One region of the Nonomuraea sp. NPDC049309 genome, then DNA from elsewhere that is predicted to be linked to it. Evidence: riboswitches for the same ligand, from Rfam matches in the RefSeq annotation. Region 1 holds a riboswitch; the other holds the start of a gene.
The links. A riboswitch is a leader RNA that binds a small molecule or an ion and turns the genes downstream of it on or off. The one in region 1 is predicted to bind S-adenosylmethionine.
Positions count from the first base shown of each region.

Region 2: it holds a riboswitch for S-adenosylmethionine, as region 1 does, so the genes downstream of both, ACGFIM_RS19510 (aminotransferase class V-fold PLP-dependent enzyme) here and thrC (threonine synthase) in region 1, are expected to answer to the same signal.

Region 1 is NZ_JBICSH010000009.1:22,037-32,425, reverse strand. Features, by position in the region: gene ACGFIM_RS37195 (MoaD/ThiS family protein) at 220-495, opposite strand; gene thrC (threonine synthase) at 521-1,753, opposite strand; SAM riboswitch class I at 1,767-1,910, opposite strand; gene ACGFIM_RS37185 (RNA polymerase sigma factor) at 1,990-2,544, opposite strand; gene ACGFIM_RS37180 (trehalose-6-phosphate synthase) at 2,576-4,000, shown strand; gene otsB (trehalose-phosphatase) at 4,117-4,887, opposite strand; gene ACGFIM_RS37170 (DUF3263 domain-containing protein) at 4,927-5,226, opposite strand; gene ACGFIM_RS37165 (S-adenosyl-l-methionine hydroxide adenosyltransferase family protein) at 5,345-6,154, shown strand; gene ACGFIM_RS37160 (S8 family serine peptidase) at 6,421-7,668, shown strand; gene ACGFIM_RS37155 (ABC transporter ATP-binding protein) at 7,713-8,729, opposite strand; gene ACGFIM_RS37150 (ABC transporter ATP-binding protein) at 8,713-9,750, opposite strand; gene ACGFIM_RS37145 (ABC transporter permease) at 9,764-10,389, opposite strand, start outside.
Region 2 is NZ_JBICSH010000002.1:1,174,350-1,184,738, forward strand. Features, by position in the region: gene ACGFIM_RS19485 (DUF3180 domain-containing protein) at 1-340, shown strand, start outside; gene ACGFIM_RS19490 (hypothetical protein) at 337-522, opposite strand; gene ACGFIM_RS19495 (acyltransferase) at 515-1,642, opposite strand; gene ACGFIM_RS19500 (NADH-quinone oxidoreductase subunit D) at 1,639-2,784, opposite strand; gene ACGFIM_RS19505 (DoxX family protein) at 2,906-3,601, shown strand; gene ACGFIM_RS19510 (aminotransferase class V-fold PLP-dependent enzyme) at 3,661-4,980, opposite strand; SAM riboswitch class IV at 5,026-5,141, opposite strand; gene ACGFIM_RS19515 (TerC family protein) at 5,256-6,005, shown strand; gene ACGFIM_RS19520 (cytochrome P450) at 6,005-7,201, shown strand; gene ACGFIM_RS19525 (SAM-dependent methyltransferase) at 7,280-8,242, opposite strand; gene ACGFIM_RS19530 (chaplin family protein) at 8,429-8,656, shown strand; gene ACGFIM_RS19535 (Rossmann-like and DUF2520 domain-containing protein) at 8,976-9,866, shown strand; gene panC (pantoate--beta-alanine ligase) at 9,889-10,389, shown strand, end outside.

The DNA of each region.
Region 1 (10,389 bases):
CCAGATCTCGCCCATTCCTCCGCGAGACCTGTAATCGCCCGACTTAACGGAAAATCAGCCGGACGATCGCCTCGACCATACCTGTGGCAAGGGGTTTGGCAACAGAGTCAATCTGAAAAGAGCCTATTTCCTCCTTCCGAAGGTCGTTCAACGTTGAATTGGGCCTGCAAAAGGAGAAGGCGCCCACAAGGGGCGCCTTCACGATGTGATCCTCGACACTCAGCCGCCGGCGACGGCCGGGATGATGGAGATCTGAACGCCGTCGGGGGCCGGAGTGTCGAGCCCCTGGGCGAATCGGACGTCCTCTTCTCCCACGTAAACGTTGACGAAACGACGAATCTTGCCCGATTCATCCAGAATTCGGGCGCCGATCCCCGGGTAGTCCGCGTCGAGCTTGGTGAGCACGTCACGAAGAGTCGCGCCCTCGCCACTGACCTCGGCGTTGCCCCCCGTGTACGTGCGCAGAATGGTGGGAATCCGCACAGAAACGCTCATGGTTGAAGTCGCCTTTCCTGATTGATCAGACAGTCGCGCGGAACGCGTCGAGGGAGGGCCGGATCACGGCCGTGGGCACGGCGTCGTCGCTGATCGCGTCGAGCGTCTTGAGCCCGTCACCGGTGTTGAGCACCACGGTCAGGGCCTCGGGGTCGAGCACGCCGTTCTCGGTGAGCTTCTTCAGCACGCCGACCGTGACGCCGCCGGCGGTCTCGGCGAAGACGCCCTCCGTCGAGGCCAGCAGCTTGATGGCGGCCACGATCTCCTCGTCGGTGACGTCCTCGACGGCCCCGCCGGTGCGCCGGGCGATGTCCAGCACGTACGGCCCGTCGGCCGGGTTGCCGATGGCCAGCGACTTGGCGATGGTGTCGGGCTTGACCGGCCGCACGACGTCGTGGCCCGCCTTGAACGCGGTGGACACCGGCGAGCACCCGGCCGCCTGCGCGCCGAAGATCTTGTACGGCGTGTCCTCGACCAGCCTCAGCTTGATGAGCTCCTGGAAACCCTTGTCGATCTTCGTGAGCTGGGAGCCGGAGGCGATGGGGACGATGATCTGCTCGGGCAACCGCCAGCCGAGCTGCTCGGCGATCTCGTACGCGAGCGTCTTGGAGCCCTCGGCGTAGTAGGGCCGCAGGTTGACGTTGACGAATCCCCACTTGTCGCCCAGCGGGTCACCGATCAGCTCCGAGCAGAACCGGTTGACGTCGTCGTACGTGCCCTCGATGCCGATGAGCTTGCCGCCGAAGACCCGCGCCATGGCGATTTTCGCCTGCTCGAGGTTCGCGGGGATGAACACGCACGCCTCCAGCCCGGCACGCGCCGCGGCGGCGGTGACGGCGCCCGCGAGGTTGCCGGTGGAGGAGCAGGAAAGGGTGTGGAATCCGAAGTTCCTGGCCGCTTCCACGGCCATGGCGACGACCCGGTCTTTGAACGAGTGGGTGGGGTTGCCCGAGTCGTCCTTCACGTAAAGGTTCTTGATTCCGAGCGTTCGACCGAGGTTTCCGGCCTTGACCAATTTCGTCCAGCCGGGGTTCATATTCGGCTTTTCGGTCACGTCGGCCGGAACCGGAAGCAGTGCCCGGTAACGCCAGATGTTGGCGGGACCCGATTCGATCTGTTCGCGGGTCACCTCGCCGAAGTCGTAGGCCGCCTCAAGCGGCCCGAAACACTCCAGACAGGCGAAGCTGGGACCCAGCGGGTAACGAGCGCCGCACTCGCGGCAGGACAGACCGACGGCAGGACCAAAGTCAAGCGACATGAAGCGAGGCCTTCCCTCATCTTCGCCCGCGGCCACCTTGACCGCGAACCGGAATTGGCACCTTGTCCCGGTCGGCCTCGCCAGGTCGCGAGTCTCGAAAGCCGGGAGGGTTGCCGGGGCTTCACAGGGCCGGTCCCTCCACCCCTCTGGATGAGCTGTATGAAGTTGTTGAATTGGACTCTACCCGCTGAAGTGGACGAAATTACCACCCGTCTCAAAGTTTGAGACGGGTGGTCTCATCGATAGTCCTCTCCCAGCACGCTCTGCACGTATTTGCGGGCCTGATGGATCCGGGACTTCGCGGTGCCCAGCGGGATGCCGAGCTGCTCGGCCACCTCGTTGTAATCGAGCTGGACGATGTCACGCAGCACCAGCGCCTGCGCGAGATCGGGCTTGTCGGCCTCCAGCGCCTCCATGGCGTCGAGGAGGTCGAGGCGCGAGCCGGCGATCACGCTGACCCGCCGCACGTCGGGCTTCTGCACGGGCAGCTCGTCCGAGCTCTGCTCGGCCGCCCGACGCTTGAGCGACCGGTACGTCGTGCGGGCGCAGTTGGCCGTCACGATGTGCAGCCACGTACTGAACCTGGCCCGCCCCTCGAAACGGCTGATATTGCGCGCGACGGCCAGCAACGTATCCTGCGAGGCCTCCTCCGCATCCTGGTGATAAGGCAGGATTCGGGCGCAATGCCGCATCACATCGGGCTCTATCCGCGCCAGGAGCTCACCGAGTGCGCGATGGTCTCCGGCGGCGGCTGAGCGAGCGAGTTCCTCGGTTAGCTCATCAAGCGCCATAGCTGGGATCCTATGATCGAAAGGAGCCTAGATGAACAGCGTGCTGTTGGCCTCCAACAGGGGGCCGGTCTCCTTCACCGTCTCCGACGACGGCGAACTCACCATGAAACGCGGCGGAGGCGGACTCGTCTCCGGGCTGTCGGGCGTGGCCAAGGGCGACGGCGTGCTGTGGGTCTGCGCCGCGCTGACCGACGGCGACCGCAGCGCCGTACGCCTGGCCGGCGGCGGCCGCATGGACCACGCCGGCTACGACACGGGGCCGATGCGCATGCTGGACATCGCGCCCGCCACCTTCCACCGCGCCTACAACGCGGTGGCCAACTCGACCCTGTGGTTCATCAACCATCTGCTCTACGACATCCCCAACTCGCCCAACTTCGGCACCCGTTTCGAGCGCGAGTGGGAGTCCTACCGCGACTACAACGGCGCCTTCGCGCTGGCGCTCGCCGAGGAGGCCGGGCACGGCGCGCGCGTGATGGTGCAGGACTACCACCTTACGCTGACGCCGGCCATGCTCAGGGCCGAACGGCCGGACCTGCGCATCGCGCACTTCAGCCACACCCCGTGGGCGCCGCCCGAGTACTTCTCCCTGCTGCCCGACGACGTCGCCAGGGAGGTGCTCGAAGGCATCCTGGGCGCCGACCACGCCGGGTTCCTCACCGACAGGTGGGCCCAGGCGTTCATGGACTGCTGCGAACGGCTGCTCGGCGCCGAGGCCGACCGCGTCGGCCGCAGCGTCACCTACGCGGGCAGGACCACCCGCATCGGCGTCCACAGCCTGGGCGTGGACGGCGCGGCCCTGTGGGAGCGGGCCTGCGAGCCCGACGTCGAGTCGCACATGGCCGCGCTCAGGGAGCAGGTCGGCGAGCGCAAGCTGATCGTCCGCATCGACCGCACCGAACTGTCGAAGAACATCGTGCGCGGGCTCATCGCCTACCGCGAGTTCCTGGCCGCCCACCCCGAGTGGCACGGCCGCGTGGTGCACCTCGCCTTCGCCTACCCCAGCAGGCACGACCTGCCCGAATACCGCGAGTACACCGCGTCGGTGCAGCGCTGCGCCCAGGAGATCGAGGACGAGTACGCCACCGAGGACTGGGACCCGCTGATACTCAACGTCGACGACGACTACCCGCGCTCGCTCGCCGCCTACCGGCTGGCCGACGTGCTGCTGGTCAACCCCATCCGCGACGGCATGAACCTGGTGGCCAAGGAGGGCCCCGTGCTGTCGCCGCGCTGCGCGCTCGTGCTGTCGCGGGAGGCGGGGGCGGCGGCCGAGCTGGGCCCGCACGCGCTCGTGGTGAACCCGTACGACATCAGCGAGACCGCCGCCGCCCTGCACCAGGCGCTGATCATGCCGGAGGACGAGCGGCGCATGCGCCGCGACAGGCTGCGCGCGGCCGCGACCGCGCTGCCGCCGCAGAAATGGCTCGCCGCTCAGCTCGAAGCCCTGGCCTGAGATCATCGCCGTGGTCGGCACCACCTGGCGCGCGCCGGTCCGCCGGACGGGCCCGGCGAAGCTCGAGCGCGCGGGCGAGGTCCCGCTTACCGGCGGCTGAGAGCCGGTTGTCCGGCTCACCTGCCGCCGATCGCCGCGACCAGCTCTTCGAGCAGCGCCACCACGCCGTCCGGACCGTCCACCACGATGTCGGCGCGCTCGGCGAGCGCGGTCACCTCGGCAGAGCCGCTGCACACGGTCACGCCGGGCAGCCCGGAGGCGCGCACCGCCTCGAACGCCGCGAGATCGCCGAGGTCGTCGCCCACGAACATGACCGACCTCGCCGCACGCTCGGCGAGGAACAGGCCGAGCGCCTGGCCCTTGTCCATGCCGGGCGGCCGCAGCTCCAGCACCATGCGGCCGGGCTCGACCACCAGGCCGTGCTCGCCGGCCAGCTTGGCCAGCGGCTCGCGCAGCGCCTCCAGCGCGCCCTCGGGGTCGGGGCTGCGCCGGGTGTGCACGGCCACCGCGCGCCCCTTGTCCTCGATGGTGACGCCGCGCACGCCGAGCGACTCCAGCAGCAGCGGCAACTCGGCCTCCGCGCGCGGCACGCCGGGCGGCGGCGGTGGCGCGGAGATGCGGCCGTCCTCCCAGCGTTCGAAGCCGTAGTGGCCGAGCACCACCAGGCCGGGCACGTCGGCCAGGCCGGGGCCGAGCTCCAGCGCGGTGGCCGCGGGCCTGCCGGTCACGATGGCCACCGCACGGACGCGGGCGCCCAGCTCCGCGAGCACGCCGGGCGCCTTCGGATGGATCACGGCCTGGGCCGGGTCGGGCACGATCGGCGCCAGGGTGCCGTCGAAGTCGAGCCCGATCACGGCGCCCGCCGGATCGCTGACGATCGCTTCCATTGCAGGGATGTTCTTCACGCGGCTGCCGTACCCAGCGGGTCAGGGACGCATGCCGAGCCTCCTGGCCGCACGATCACGCCTGCGCGTAGAGCGTAATCTGCGCAACCGCTTGACCAGCATGGGGTCCTGTTCGAGCGCCTCAGGCCGGTCGATCAACTCGCCGAGAAGCTGGTAGTAGCGGGTGGCGGAGAAGCCGAACGTCTCCTTGATGGCCTGCTCCTTAGCGCCCGCGTAGCGCCACCACTGGCGCTCGAAGGCGAGGAGATCGAGATCGCGTTGGGTCAGTGGTCGTCGGGACGGTTCCTGGGCAGCATTGTCACCGCTGAGCGGTGCTCCCATGGTGTCCTCCTCGAAAGGGGCGGGTGGCGATCTCGCCGCCCGCGCGCGGCCCGTTCGCCATCGTAATGTGCGAAGTGCGGCTGTTCACGATGGATTGGGAGACGTACAGTCACCAAATGTGACCTCTGTCATCACACTCCTCACCGACTACGGGTTAGAGGATGGGTATGTGGCGGCCTGTCATGGGGTGATCGCCCGGCTGGCCCCGGAGGCCAGGGTGATCGACGTCTGCCACCTGATCCCCGCGGGCGACGTGCGGCGCGGCGCGGCGGTTCTGGCGCAGACCATTCCGTACCTTCCCGAGGGTATCCACATCAGCGCGGTCGATCCCGGAGCGGGTGGCTCCCGGCGCGCGGTGGCCATCGAGGCGGGCGGCCGGGTGTTCATCGGGCCCGACAACGGGCTGCTGTCGTGGGCGGTACGGGCCGGCGGCGGTGCGCGGGCGGCGTACGAGATCAGCGACGACGCCTACTTCCTGCGGCCGGCGTCACCGACGTTCCCGGGGCGCGACGTGTTCGCGCCGGTGGCCGCGCGTCTGTACGCCGGGCTCGACCCGGCCGCGCTGGGGCCGCAGGTGCCGGTGTCCGGGCTGGTCACGCTGCCCGAGCCGACCACGGTGCTGCGCGACGGCTCGGTGGAGGGCGAGGTGGTCTCCGTCGACCGCTTCGGCAACACGCAGCTGTCGATCGGCGCGGGCGACCTGCAGGCGCTGGGCGTGCGGGTGGGCGACAGGCTGGGGGTCTGGCTGGGGCGGCGGCGGTTCTCGCTGCCGTACCGGGAGACGTACGCGGCGGTGCCGCCGGGCGAGCTCGTGGCGTTCGCGGACTCGGCGGGGCTGATCGCGATCGCGGTCAACTGCGGTGACGCGGCCCAGCGGCTGGGGCTTCCGCCCGGCGCGCACGTCCGGCTCGCCCCTGCTTCTCGGTGACGCCTCGGAGACGCCTCGGAGACGCCTCGGGGACGCCTGAGCGGCACCTGAGGGACGCTTGAGCGACGCCTTGGTGACGCGACCCGGCGGCCACGGCTCCCGTCCGACTTTCCCTGCTTTCACGACATACGAGACAGTTCGGAACTACTCCACGTATCGGACTGTTTACTGAAGCGTCCCTTCGGTTGCGCACTCGCGTGTCAGAATGCGAGCTGACCGGAGGTCCCTCCCCTCCCGCCGAGGTCGACGTGTTCCAGTTGCCCGTTGTGAAGCCGATCGCCGCATGCCTGCTCGCGGCCGTACTCCTTACTGGGAGCGCTCCCGCCGCGCTCGCCGGCACGGCGGGAGACGGCACCGGCGCGGGAGACGGCGCCGACGAAGTGGCCGCGGCCGCCAGGGCCGGGCAGTGGCAGCTCGGCGCGCTGCGCCTGCCCGAGGCGTGGCGGGTCACCAAGGGCGAGGGCGTCACGGTCGCGGTGCTGGACACCGGCGTCAACCCCCACCACCCCGACCTGAAAGGCGCCGTCGTCCAGGGCCCCGACCTGACCGCGCCCGGCGGCTCGGGGAACGGGCGGCGCTGGGGCCCGCACGGCACCGCGATGGCCGGCCTGATCGCCGGCCGCGGGCACGGCGAGGGCCACAGGGGCGGGGTGCTCGGCGTCGCGCCCGCCGCCCGGGTGCTGTCGATCAGGGTCACGCTGGAGAACGGCGACCCGCGCCGCGCCCGCAGCCGCCCGGGCTGGCGCGACGCGCTGGCCAGAGGCATCAGATACGCCGCCGACCACGGCGCGAACGTGATCAGCATGTCGCTCGGCGGCGGCAGCGGCGCCTGGGAGGACTCGGCCGCCGAGGAGGAGGCCGTCCAGTACGCCATCGCCAAGGGCGCGGTGCTCGTGGCCTCGTCGGGCAACGACGGCGCCGAGGCGAACAGGAAGAACTTCCCCGCCGCCTACCCCGGGGTGATCGCCGTGGGCGCGGTGGACCGGCGCGGCAGGGTGGCCCGCTTCTCCAACCGGCAGGACTACCTGTCGGTGGTCGCGCCCGGCACCGACATCGTCACGGCCGACGGCGACGACTCGTACGTGGTGAGCGACGGCACCAGCTCGGCCGCCGCCATGGTGGCGGGCATCGCCGCGCTCATCAAGTCGGCGCATCCGCACCTGTCGCCGTACCACGTGCGGATGGCCATCGAGATGGGCACCAGGCGGCGGCCCGGCGCGGACCGCTACAGCCCCGACTACGGCCACGGGATGGCGAACGCGGCGCTCGCGCTGCGCGCGGCGGCCCGGCTGGCCGCGCCCGCCGCCACACCGCCGCGGCCCGGGCCGTACTTCGTCGCGGCGCCCGCCTCAAGGACGGCGGTGGCCGCGGGGATGGTGGTGCTGGCGATCGCGATGTCGGGGTGGGTGGTGCTGCGGTCCCAGGGGCGGCGCACGGCCGCTGCAGGCCGGGCCGGCCGTGCTGGACCTGTCCGGCCACGGCTCCGCACTGATCGCCGCGACCTGAGAACGTGAAGACCCCCTGGGGAGGGCTCCCCAGGGGGTCATCGCGCAACGATTCAGCCCGCGTGGACCACGTCGTGCGCCTCGGCGAAGTGGCAGGCGCTCTCGTGCCCGATCCCGGGCCTGATCTGCAGCAGCGGCTCCTCCTCCGCGCAGATCTCCTGCGCCTTCCAGCACCGGGTGCGGAAGCGGCAGCCGCTCGGCGGGTTGGCCGGCGAGGGCGGGTCGCCCTGGAGGATGATCCGCTCCCGCTGCTCGCGCCCCTCGGGGTCGGGCACCGGCACCGCCGACAGCAGCGCCTGCGTGTACGGGTGCGCGGGAGTGTCGTAGATCTCGGCGTCCTTGCCCAGCTCCACGAACTTGCCCAGGTACATCACGCCCACCCGGTCGGAGATGTGGCGCACCACCGACAGGTCGTGGGCGATGAAGATGTACGCCAGGTCGAACTCGTTCTGCAGGCGGTCCAGCAGGTTGATCACCTGCGCCTGGATCGACACGTCCAGCGCGGAGACCGGCTCGTCACAGACGATGATCTCCGGCTGCAGCGCCAGGCCCCGGGCGATGCCGATGCGCTGCCGCTGGCCGCCGGAGAACTGGTGCGGGTAGCGGTTGATGTGGTCGGGGTTGAGGCCGACCACCTCCAGCAGCTCCTGCACCTTCTTGCGGCGGTCGCCCTTCGGCGCGACGTCGCTGTGGATCTCGAACGGCTCGCCGATGATGTCGCCGACGGTCATCCGGGGGTTCAGCGAGGTGTACGGGTCCTGCATCACCATCTGGATGTTGCGGCGCATGCGCTTGAGCTCGGCGCCCTTGGCCTTGGCGATGTCCCGGCCGTTGATCTTGACCGAGCCCGACGTCGGCCGCTCCAGGGCCATGAGCAGCTTGGCCAGCGTGGACTTGCCGCAGCCCGACTCGCCCACGATGCCCAGCGTCTCGCCCTTGTGCAGGTCGAACGAGACGCCGTCCACGGCCTTGATCGCGCCGACCTGCTTCTTGAAGAGGATGCCCTGGGTCAGCGGGAAGTGCTTGACCAGGTCGCGTACCTGCAGGATGGCCTCACTGCCGCTCGCCATCGAGGACCTCCCTCCAGTAGTGGCAGGCGCTGCCGCGCGTGCCGCTGATCTCGTACAGCGGGGGCGCGTCGGTCATGCAGGTGTCCTGACGGAACGGGCAGCGCGGGTGGAAAGCGCACCCCGTCGGCAGGTTCAGCAGGTTGGGCGGCAGGCCCTTGATCGCGTACAGCTCCTGGCCCTTCTGGTCGACCCTGGGGATCGAGTCCAGCAGGCCCTTGGTGTACGGGTGCGCGGGCGCCTTGTAGATGTCGTACACCGGCGCGTGCTCGACGATGCGGCCGCCGTACATGACCGCGATCTTGTCGGCCACGTCGGCCACGACGCCGAGGTCGTGAGTGATGAGGATCAGGCCCATCTGGCTCTCGCGCTGCAGCTCGGCCAGCAGTTCCATGATCTGAGCCTGCACGGTCACATCCAGCGCCGTGGTCGGCTCGTCCGCGATCAGCACCTCGGGGTCCAGCGCGATCGACATGGCGATCATGATGCGCTGGCGCATACCGCCGGAGAACTGGTGCGGGTAGTCGTTCACCCGCTGCTTGGCGGCCGGGATGCGGACCCGGTCCATCAGCTCGACGGCCTTCTTCATGGCGTCGGACTTGGACATGCCCCGGTGGACCCGGAACATCTCGCTGATCTGCCAGCCCACGGTGAACACCGGGTTGAGCGCGGACAGCGCGTCCTGGAAGATCATCGCGATCCGCTGGCCGCGGACCTGCGTACGAGCCTCCTCCGACAGCTTGAGCAGGTCGGTGCCCTTGAAGCGGATCTGCCCCTTGGGGATCACCGCCGGCGGCATGTCGAGGATGCCCATGATGGCCTGCGCCGTCACCGACTTGCCCGAGCCCGACTCGCCAAGCACCGCGAGCGTCTCACCGGGGTTGACCGTGTAGCTCACGCCGTTGACCGCTCGTACGACGCCGGCCCGCGTGTGGAACTCCACGTGCAGGTCGTCGACCGCGAGCAGCGGCCCGTCGCCCGGCCCTCCCTCGGCGGGCAACACATCCGTGGACGTCTTCTTCACGTTATCCCCCCTTCTACCTGAGCTTCGGGTCGAGCGCGTCGCGCACCGCGTCGCCCAGCATGATGAACGCGAGCACGGTGACGCTCAGGAACACGGCGGGGAACACCAGCGGCAGCGGCGCCTCGAGGAACCTGTTGCGCGCGTCGGCGATCATCAGGCCCCACGAGATGTCCGGCGACTGCACGCCCACGCCCAGGAACGACAGCGCCGCCTCGGCGGCGATGAACGTGCCCAGGTTGATCGTGGCGACCACGATGACCGGCGCCAGCGAGTTCGGCAGCAGGTGACGGAACATGATCCGGCCCGCTCCCGCGCCCAGCGCCCTCGCGGCGACCACGAAGTCCTGGCTCTTCGCCGTGATCACCGCGGCCCGCATGATGCGGAAGACCATCGGCCAGCCGAGCACCGTCAGCGCGAGGATGACCAGCAGGATGCTGTTGGCCTTGCCGCGGAAGGTGGCGGCGATCAGCAGCGCGCCGAGGATCGACGGGATGGCGAAGAAGATCTCCGTGACCCGCGAGGCGATCGTGTCGGTCACGCCACCGCGGAACCCGGCGATGATGCCGAGCAGGCCGCCGATGATCGTGGTCATGAGCGTGGTGAACACGCCGATGACGATGGAGTTGCGAGCGCCGTAGA
Region 2 (10,389 bases), on a different contig from region 1:
CACGCTGCTGCTGCTGGCGCTGGGCGAGGGCTACAGCGGCTGGGCCACCAAGGCGAGGATCGCGCGCAAGCCCGGCACCAAGCCGGTCGAGCCGCTCGCGGTGGCCCGCCTCGCCGCGCTGGCCAAGGCGTCGGCGTACGCGGGCGCGGTCTTCGGCGGCATCTTCGCCGGCTTCGCGCTGCACACCTCGCAACTGCTCGACCGCGAGACGCCGCGCGGCGAGTTCTTCATCGCGACGGGCTCGTTCGTGTCGTGCGTGCTGCTCGTCTGCGCCGCGCTCTACCTGGAGCACTGCTGCAAGGTGCCGAAGAAGCCCGAGGACGAGCAGCCGCGCGACTAGCGCTCGTCCGGCTGGCCCTCCTCGACGGCCCGCCGCGCGGCGGCGAGGCGGTCGTGCCACATCTCGCGCTGCAGCAGGCGCAGCGCGCGGCGCAGCACGTCGCTCGGCCGCTCACCTTCCCGCAACGCGGTACGGATGATCCGCTCGTCCTCGGCGTTGGCCCGGAAGGCGATCTCAGCCATGTCTTGAGCTTATGGACCCGCCGACGGCCTTGTCCTGCGTTTGGCCGACCGGGGCGCGGCGGCGGCCGAACAGGTAGATGACGGGGGCGGTGCAGATCAGCGGCCCGACGATCGCGAGCGGGCGTTCGAGCCACCACACGAGGTCGGGCGGGATCGTGTCGCCGAGCGTGCCGAACAGCCACCACGACAGGCCGAGCGAGATGGCCATGCCGGTGGTGTGGAAGAGGAACAGCGGCAGCGAGTAGCGGTTGATGAACGCGTTGAGCCGCCGCCACCGCGGCCGTTCGAGCACCTGCTCCATGGCCGGGCGCAGCACCTCGACCAGCCCGATCTGGAACAGCAGCAGCGCGACGATGACGAACGTGGGCGGCGCCATGTTCGACCACTTGTCGCCCGGCACGCCCACCATCGAGCCCGGGTAGATGCCGGAGTACACGAGGCCGAAGAGGGCGAAGAACCCGGTCCACAGCAGCGCGGCATCGTACCGCCTGGGCAGCTCCACGACCCGGTCGTAGAAGAAGCCCGCCTGGTGCGCGAGACCCCACACGACGATCATGTTGAGCCAGCCGACCCAGTCGAGGCCGTAGCGGAAGCGCAGCACGTCCACCACGAGGGCGGCGCCGCCGAGCCAGATCAGCGCGAGCACGTCGTAGCGGCGGTGCAGCCACAGCGCGACCGGCAGCAGCGCGATGAGCACGAGATAGACGGCGAGGAACCACAGCGGGCTGAGCACCAGCAGCACCACCCGCCACATCCAGTCCACGCCGAAGGCGTACGTCACCATCGCCCCGATGACGACCCACACCCCGGACAGGAACAGCGCGGGTAAGGCGAGCGCGCGGATGCGCCGCAGCACGAACGCGCCGATGCCGACGCCCCGATCCTTGGCCCGGTGCCAGGACAGCAGGTGCACGTGGCCGCCGACGTAGAAGAACAGCGGCAGCACCTGCAGCAGCCAGGTGAGGATCCACAGGCCGGAGGTGAAGCCGAGCGGGCTGGTGGGTTCGGGGCCCTGCGGCTTCCATTCCAGGATGGTGAACGCCCAGTGCCACACCACCACGACGATCAGGCTGATCGCGCGGAGCCAGTCGATGTACTTGTCGCGTTGTTGTGCGGTCACTTGTCGATGTCACCCACGACGAAGAACATCGAGCCGAGGATGGCGACCATGTCGGCGACCACGTGTCCCGGCAGCATCTCCCGCAGCACCTGGATGTTGTTGTAGGAGGCCGAGCGCAGCTTGAGCCGCCACGGCGTCTTGTCGCCCCTGGAGACCAGGTAGTAGCCGTTGATGCCGAGCGGGTTCTCCGTCCACGCGTACGTGTGGCCCTCCGGCACCTTCAGCACCTTCGGCAGCCGCTGGTTGATCGGGCCCGGCGGCAGCTCGCGCAGCCGTTCGACGCACGCGTCGGCCAGGTCGAGCGAGACCTTGAGCTGGTCGAGCAGCACCTCGAAGCGCGCGTGGCAGTCGCCCGCGCCGCGCGTGACGACCTTCACCGGCAGCTCGCCATAGGCCAGGTACGGATCGTCGCGCCGCAGGTCGAAGTCCACCCCGGAGGCGCGGGCGATGGGGCCGCTGACGCCGTACTGCATGATCTGCTCGCGGGTCAGCACCCCCACGCCCTTGGTGCGGGCGATGAAGATCTCGTTGTGCAGGATGAGGTTCTCGATGTCCGGCACCCGGCGGCGGGTCTCCGCGACGGCCGCCGACACCCGGTCGAGCCAGCCCAGCGGCAGGTCCTCCTTCAGGCCGCCGACGCGGTTGAACATGTAGTGCATGCGCCCGCCGGAGATCTCCTCCATGACGGCCTGGATGCGCTCGCGCTCGTTGAACGCGTAGAACAGCGGCGTCATCGCGCCCAGCTCCAGCGGGTAGGAGCCGAGGAACATCAGGTGGTTGAGCACGCGGTTGAGCTCGGCCAGCAGCGTACGGGCCCAGACGGCGCGCACGGGCGGCTCCATGCCGAGCATGCGTTCCGCGGCGATGACCACGCCCAGCTCGTTGGCGAATCCCGACAGCCAGTCGTGCCGGTTGGCGAGCATGATGATCTGACGGTAGTCGCGCACCTCGAACAGCTTCTCCGCGCCGCGGTGCATGTAGCCGACGATCGGCTCGGCGGCGGTGATGCGCTCGCCGTCGAGCGTCAGCCGCAGCCGCAGCACGCCATGGGTGGACGGGTGCTGCGGGCCGATGTTGAGGATCATGTCCTCGGTGGCCAGCTCTTTGGCTCCCGCGCCGATTCCGACCACGCGTTCCGTCATACGGCCATGCTCCCACCGTCGTCACCGGTGATCCAGCAGGGGGTTTGGTCAAGAGATGGTATGCGATGGCATCCCATAGCGGCACACGGGGAGGAGTAGCTGGAACGGGGGGAGAAGGAGCATGAAGAGAGTTCTCTTCGACATCGCGGCCCTGATCGCGCGCATCGTGCTCGGCGTCATCTTCGTCGCGCACGGATGGCAGAAGTGGCAGGGCGGGCACGCCGCGACCGCGGGGATGTTCAGCGAGATGGGCATCCCGATGCCCGAGCTGGCCGCGGGCTACGCCATGGTCGTCGAGCTCATCGGCGGGGTGCTGCTCATCCTCGGGGCGCTGGTCCGGCCGGTGGCGCTGCTGCTGCTGATCAACATGATCGGCGCGGTCGTCTTCGCACACTGGGACAAGGGCGTCTTCGTGGACCAGGGCGGCTGGGAGCTCGCGGCGGCGCTCGGCGCGCTCTGCCTGCTGTTCGTGGCGCTGGGCGGCGGGCGCTTCGGCATCGACGGCATCTTCCGCCGCAAGTGGCGCAAGCGGCACGAACGCGCAAACGAGGGCATGGTGTCCGAGCGGCCGGGCCGTACCGGCACGGGTGCCACGACGGGTGCCACGACGGGAGCCGGCGCGGGCGGGCCGAACACGCCCGCCAGGTCCGCCACCACCGAGCAGCCGGAGGTGCCGCGGCAGCAGACCGCGCCCCGGCACGAGCCCGGGGGCTCCCGGCAGGAGCGGGCGAGCCGGCTCAGCGACGACGACATGCGGGAGATCGACTCCCTGGTCGCCGACGAGCCGCCCCAGCACCGCAAGCCGCCGAACCGCTGACCTTCCGGGGCGCGGACCGGGACGACCCGCGCTCGCGCTGACGCGCTGCGGCTCAGGGCTCAGCGGGAGACCAGGTCGCGCAGGGCCGACACCAGCCGGTCCACGTGCTCCTGCGTGGTGCCGATGCCGATCGAGGCCCGCACGGCGGAGGCGGTGCCGTCCTCGCAGCCCCCGTCGGCGGTCCCCAGCAGGTGCCGGACGAACGGGTGCGCGCAGAACTTCCCGTCGCGCACCCCGATGCCGTACTCGCTGGACAGCACCTCGGCCACCTCCCGTGCCGAGTAGCCGTCCACGGTGAACGACACGATGCCCACCCGGGGGTGGTCGGGGCCCCACAGCGACAGCTCGCGCACCCCGTCGATCGAGGCCAGCCCGGCGCGCAGCCGGGCGAGCAGCCGCTCCTCCTCGCGCACCAGCTCGGTCCAGCCGGTCGCGGTCAGCGCGTCGCAGGCCGCGGCCAGGGCGATGGCGCCCAGCACGTTGGGGGTGCCGGCCTCGTGGCGCGGCTCGGGGTCGTCGTGCCACTCGACGCTCTCGCCGACCGAGCGCACCGCGCCGCCGCCCTTGAGGTACGGCTCGCCCTCGGCCAGCCAGTCCCGCCGCCCGACCAGCGCGCCCGCGCCGAACGGCGCGTACAGCTTGTGGCCGGAGAAGGCGATGTAGTCGAGGTCGAGCGCGGTGAGGTTGAGCTTCCTGTGCGGTACGTACTGCGCCGCGTCCACGAAGATCCGCGCGCCGTGCCGGTGCGCGATGTGGGCCAGGGCCGCGATGGGCCACAGCTCGCCGGTGACGTTGGACGCGGCGGTGACGACGAGCAGCTTGGGGCCGTCGATGGCGGCCAGCGTCTCGTCGGCGGCGCGTACGGCCTCGCCGGGGAAGGCGGGCGGCGCCAGCCGGATCGCGTTGGGCCAGGGCAGGAGCGAGGCGTGGTGCTCGGTGTCGAAGACGACCGTGGTGCAGCCCTCGGGCAGGCAGCTGGCCAGCAGGTTCGTGGCGTCGGTGGTGTTGCGGGTGAAGATCACCGCGTCGTCGGGGCGGGCGCCGACGAAGGCGCGTACGGTGTGGCGCGCCTGCTCGTAGCGGGCGGTGGTGAGCTGCGAGGCGTAGCCCGCGCCGCGGTGGACGCTGGAGTAGGCCGGAAGCGCGGCGGTGACGGCGGCGCTGACCGGCTCGAGACAGGGGGCGCTGGCGGCGTAGTCGAGGTTGGCGTATCCGATCAGGCGGCCGCCCTTGACCGGCACCTCCAGGTCGGAGCCCAACACGGCGGGGATCGGCCGGCGCTGCTGCGCGGTGGGGGTGGTGCTCTCGCCGGCGGTGTTCTCGCCGGCGGTGTTCTCGGTGGCGGCGCGGCCGGAGCTGAAGATCGTCAGAGTGGACACGGCAAACCTCCTTCGGGACCATCGGGCCCCTGGAAGCAGCCACGGAGCCCGCGCTTGCCCGCCACACCTCGTGACGGACCAGGTCTTCACCCGGGGCACCCCGCCGCGGACGCGAGGGTTGCCGGCCAGCTAGCCGGGGCTTGACGCTGGCGCTCATGACCTACGGGCTGAACTATAACCGACGGCCCGGCGGAAAACGCAACAGCGAACTTATGTGACCTCCGACTCGTTGCTACCCGGGTAGCCGTAAGCACCCGAAGTCACGGAGGTTCCCGATGCTCGACTGGGTGGCCGATCCGCAGATCTGGATCGGCTTCTTAACCCTGGTCGCCCTGGAGATCGTGCTGGGGATCGACAACATCATCTTCATCTCCATCCTCGCCGGGAAGCTGCCGCCCGAGCGGCGCGACCGCGCCCGGGTGCTCGGCCTCGGCGCCGCCCTGGTGAGCCGGCTGCTCCTCCTGCTCGGCCTGTCATGGGTGGTGCGGCTGACCGATCCGCTGTTCGCCGTCTTCGGCCACGAGATCTCTGGACGCGACCTGATCCTGCTGCTCGGCGGCCTGTTCCTGCTGGGCAAGAGCGTCACCGAGATCCACCACAACATGGAGGCGCCGTACGATGAGGAGGAGAGCGGCGAGAGGGCCGCGGCCACCTCCTTCGTCTCCGTGATCCTGCAGATCATGGTGCTGGACATCGTCTTCTCGCTCGACTCGGTGATCACCGCGGTCGGCATGGTGGACGAGCTGGGCGTGATGATCGCGGCCGTCATCGTCGCGGTGGGCGTGATGCTCTTCGCGTCCGGGCCGATCAGCCGGTTCGTCGACGGTCACCCCACGATCAAGATGCTGGCGCTGGCGTTCCTCGTGCTCATCGGCGTGATGCTCGTCGCCGAGGGCTTCGACCAGCACATCCCGAAGGGCTACATCTACTTCGCGATGGCGTTCTCCGTCGTGGTGGAGCTGCTCAACATCCGGGTACGCAGCAGGCACGCGAAGAAGCAGCAGGTCACTCCTAAGATGAAATAGTGGGCTTTGATCCTTGGAATCCGGATTTCGTAGCGCACCCGTACGGGGTCTACGACGAGTTGCGGCGCGAGTCGCCCGTGACCTACTTCGAGCCGACCGACCAGTGGCTCATCGCGCGGCACGCCGACGTGAACGCGCTGCTCAGAGACCGCCGGCTGGGCCGCTCGTACCTGCACGTGGCGACCCACGAGGAGTTCGGCAGGCCGCCGGAGCCGGAGTTCCAGGAGCCCTTCTGGCGCGTGATCAGGGCGGGCATGCTCGACGTGGAACCGCCGGTGCACACGAGGCTGCGCCGGCTGGTCTCCAAGGCGTTCACGCCGCGCATGGTCGAGTCGCTGCGGCCCCGCGTCAGGTCCATCGCCGGCGAGCTGGTGGACGCGTACGTGGAGAAGGGCGGCGGCGACCTCATCGCCGAGGTCGCCGAGCCGCTGCCGGTCACCGTCATCGCAGAGATGCTCGGCATCCCCGAAAGCGACCGGCACCTGCTGCGGCCCTGGTCGGCCGACATCTGCGGCATGTACGAGCTGAACCCCACCCTGGAGGCCCAGCACACCGCCGTACGCGCGGCGTCGGAGTTCGCCGACTACCTCAAGGCCCTGGCCGCCGAGCGGCGCGCCGCGCCCGGCGACGACCTCATCAGCGCGCTCACCCGGATCGATGAGCTGACCGAGGACGAGCTGGTCGGCACCTGCGTGCTGCTGCTCAACGCCGGCCACGAGGCCACCGTGAACGTCACGGGCAACGGCTGGTGGTCGCTGTTCCGCAACCCCGGCGAGCTGGCCAGGCTGCGGGCCGACCGCTCGCTGCTGCCCACCGCCGTCGAGGAGCTGCTGCGCTTCGACACGCCGCTGCAGATGTTCGAGCGGTGGGTGCTCGAGGACATCGAGGTGCACGGCGTGCGGATCCCGCGCGGCTCCGAGGTGGCCCTGCTGTTCGGTTCGGCCAACAGGGACCCCGAGGTGTTCGACGACCCCGACCGGCTCGACATCGGGCGCGCCGACAACCCGCACATCTCGTTCGGGGCCGGCATCCACTTCTGCCTCGGTGCGCCGCTGGCGAGGATCGAGCTGGCCGAGTCGTTCGGGGCGCTGCTCGACCGTACGGCCGAGCTGGAGCTGCGTGAAGAGCCCGAGTGGAAGCCCGGCTACGTCATCCGCGGCCTGCGCGCCCTCGACCTCACCGCCACCCCCGCCTGAGCACTCCGCCGGCCGCCGCCCGCCGTCGGGCCGGCGCCGGTGGCCGCCTGGGGCGCTCCGCGTCGCGGGCCGGTGGGCCTACTTGGTCTGGCTGAGCCAGCCGAAGCCGCCGAGACCGGTCGGCTCCAGCAGCTCGCCCTCCTCGGAGGCGCGCGCCAGGGCGCGCAGGTAGCCGCGCGGATCGGTGCGGGCCAGCTCAAGGGGCGGGCGCGCGCCGGTCAGCCCCAGCTCGCGCAGCGCCTCGCGCTGTGTGGACAAGGTTGTGGATATCGCGCCGGCCCGCCGCCCGGCCTCGGCGCACGCGTCGAGCGCGACGTGTGCGGTGATGTCGCAGCTCCCGTCGGGTACGGGGGTCACGACCGACCCGTCCCGGTATCCGGTCAGCGTTCCACAGGGCGGACGGTTATCCACAGGATGTGCATAATCGACGGCGATCGCCCGGCCCCTGGTGAGGCGTACGAGAACGGACGCCCACGCCTCGTCGCGCGGTCTGCCGATCTCCGCGCGGGCGCCCACCCGGGTCAGCGGCCACCACCGGTCGAGCCATTCGCGGTCGGCGGGGTGCGGCGGGCCGCCCAGGCGCTCCTCGCCCGTGTGGACGTTCACCATCACCACCCGCGGCCCTTCCGAGGTCTGCTCGATCACGTCGAGCGGCACGTTGTCGAGCCATTCGTTGGCGATGGCCAGCCCGGTGATGGTGTCGGGCAGGCTCCTGGACCAGGTGATCTCGTCGGGCAGGTCGCCGGGCCGCGGCGACAGGTCCACGGCCGTGACCCGCAGCCGGTCGCGCAGCCCCGGCTCGGCGCGTTCGAGCACGCGGGCCACCAGCGCGCCCTCGCCCGCCCCGATGTCGACCAGGTCGAGCACGTCAGGCTTGCCCAGCTCGGCGTCCACCTCCGCCAGCAGGGTGAGCACCGCCTCCGCGAAGGCCGCGGACGCGCTGACGGAGGTGCGGAAATGGCCTGATGGGCGTTCGCGGAGGTAGAAGCCCTCCTCGCCGTACAGCGCGCGTTCGGTCGCGGCGCGCCAGGTCAGCCACATGTCTGGACTATCTCATGACTTTCCGCGGCGACGCACTGTCATGGAATGACTACTGCACGTCCTGGAGTTGCGGTAGCGTTTACCCGTTGTCACCGAGTGATTGCGCTTTGCCAACCCCCAAGTGGCATGGCCTTTCACTCCCCGAACCAGCCCCCGCGGTGTGATGCCGCGAAGAGAGGAGCCCTCGTGCTGAAGAAGATCTTGGTCGCGACCGGTGCCGTCGCCATGCTCTCGCTGGCCGCCCCGGCACACGCCGACATCACCAGCGGCAACGGCGGCGTTATCTCCGGCAACCAGGTCCACGTCCCGATCGTCGCCCCGATCAACGTCTGCGGCAACGCGATCGCCGTCATCGGCTTCGCGAGCGCGGGCTGCCAGGGTGGCGCCAAGGCCTACGCCCCCAGCCACCACTGAGCGACGAAAGAGATGATCCCGGGCCGGCGCGGGCCGGCCCGGGATCGTATCCCGGCGGATCAGTCGGCGGTCGATCCGCCGGTGCACTCCCAAGGGGTCATGCACAGATCGCGGGCGTCGGGTCCTCAGGGACTCGGCGCCCGCTGCCATTGCGATGGCCCCTCTCCTCATCTCTTCCGACAGGGGGTGCACCAATTTGTCTGCCCTTGCCCTTTTTGTCGGTAACTCAACGCGCGGCAAAACACCGGTCACACTCGCCACTCCGCGAGACGGTTACGCTGGTCGGCAGTGCCATCGCGTTGGTCAGGGGTGAGACGTCATGGACGCAGGGGACCGCCCGGCACGGCTGACCGTCGGTGTGCTGGGCGCCGGCAAGGTGGGCTCCGCCCTCGGCGCGGCGCTCGCGCAGGCGGGCCACCGGGTGGTGGCCGCCAGCGGCGTGTCCGACCGCTCCCAGCGGTGGGCCGCCGAGCGGCTCGGCGTCTCGCCGTCCAGGCCCGACGAAGTGGTGGCCGCCGCCCAGCTCGTCCTGCTGACGGTGCCCGACGACGCGCTGCCTGACCTGGTCTGCGGGCTCGCCGGCACGGGCGCCGACCTGCGGGGCAAGATGCTCGTCCACACCAGCGGCGCGTACGGGCTGTCGGTGCTCGACCCGGCCGCCGAGGCCGGCGCGCTGCCGCTCGCGCTGCACCCGGTGATGACGTTCACCGGCCGCGACGACGACCTCAACAAGCTCACCGGCATCTCCTACGGTGTCACCGCGCCCGACGTGCTGCGGCCCGTCGCCGAGGCGCTGGTGATCGAGATGGGCGGCGAGCCGGTCTGGATCGCCGACAGTGACCGCCCGCTCTACCACGCGGCCCTGGCCGGGGCCGCCAACCACATGGTCACGCTCATCGCCGAGTCGTCCGACCTGCTGCGCCGCATCGGGGTCGAGCATCCCGGCAGGATGCTGGGGCCGCTGCTCGGCGCCGCACTCGACAACGTGCTGCGGCTCGGTATCGCGGGGCTGACGGGTCCGGTCGTCCGCGGCGACGCCGGCACCGTGCGCAAACACGTCGACGCGCTCATCCTGGCCGCGCCCGAGGCGGCGGACGCCTACATCGCGCTGGCCAGGCTCACCGCGGACAGGGCGCTGGCCGCGGGGCTGCTCAAGCCGGAGGAGGCGGAGCGGCTGCTCGACGCGCTCGGGGGCAATATATGGACCTGACCGTAGCGTTCGGAGGGCACTTATGGAGCTGATCGTCGCCAGGAACCGGGAAGACCTGGTCAAGGCACGGCGTAGTGGCACGGTGGCGCTGGTGCCCACGATGGGCGCGCTCCACGAGGGGCACAGGTCGCTGATCAGGCTGGCCCGGGTGCGCGCCGATCAGGTTGTGGTCAGCATTTTCGTCAATCCCCTGCAATTCGGCCCTAACGAGGATTTTTCGCGTTATCCCCGTACATTTGATGCCGATCTGGACGTCTGCCGGGCCGAGGGCGTCGACGTCGTCTTCCATCCCTCCGCCGAGGAGATGTACGCCCCCGACCGCCAGGTCAGCGTCTCCGCCGGCGAGATGGGCCGCATCGTCGAGGGCGCCGCGCGTCCAGGACACTTCGACGGCGTGCTCACGGTCGTGCTCAAGCTGTTCAACCTCGTCCAGCCCGACCTCGCGGTCTTCGGGCAGAAGGACGCCCAGCAGCTCGCGCTCATCCGGCGCATGGTCGCCGACCTCGACCTGCCGATCGAGATC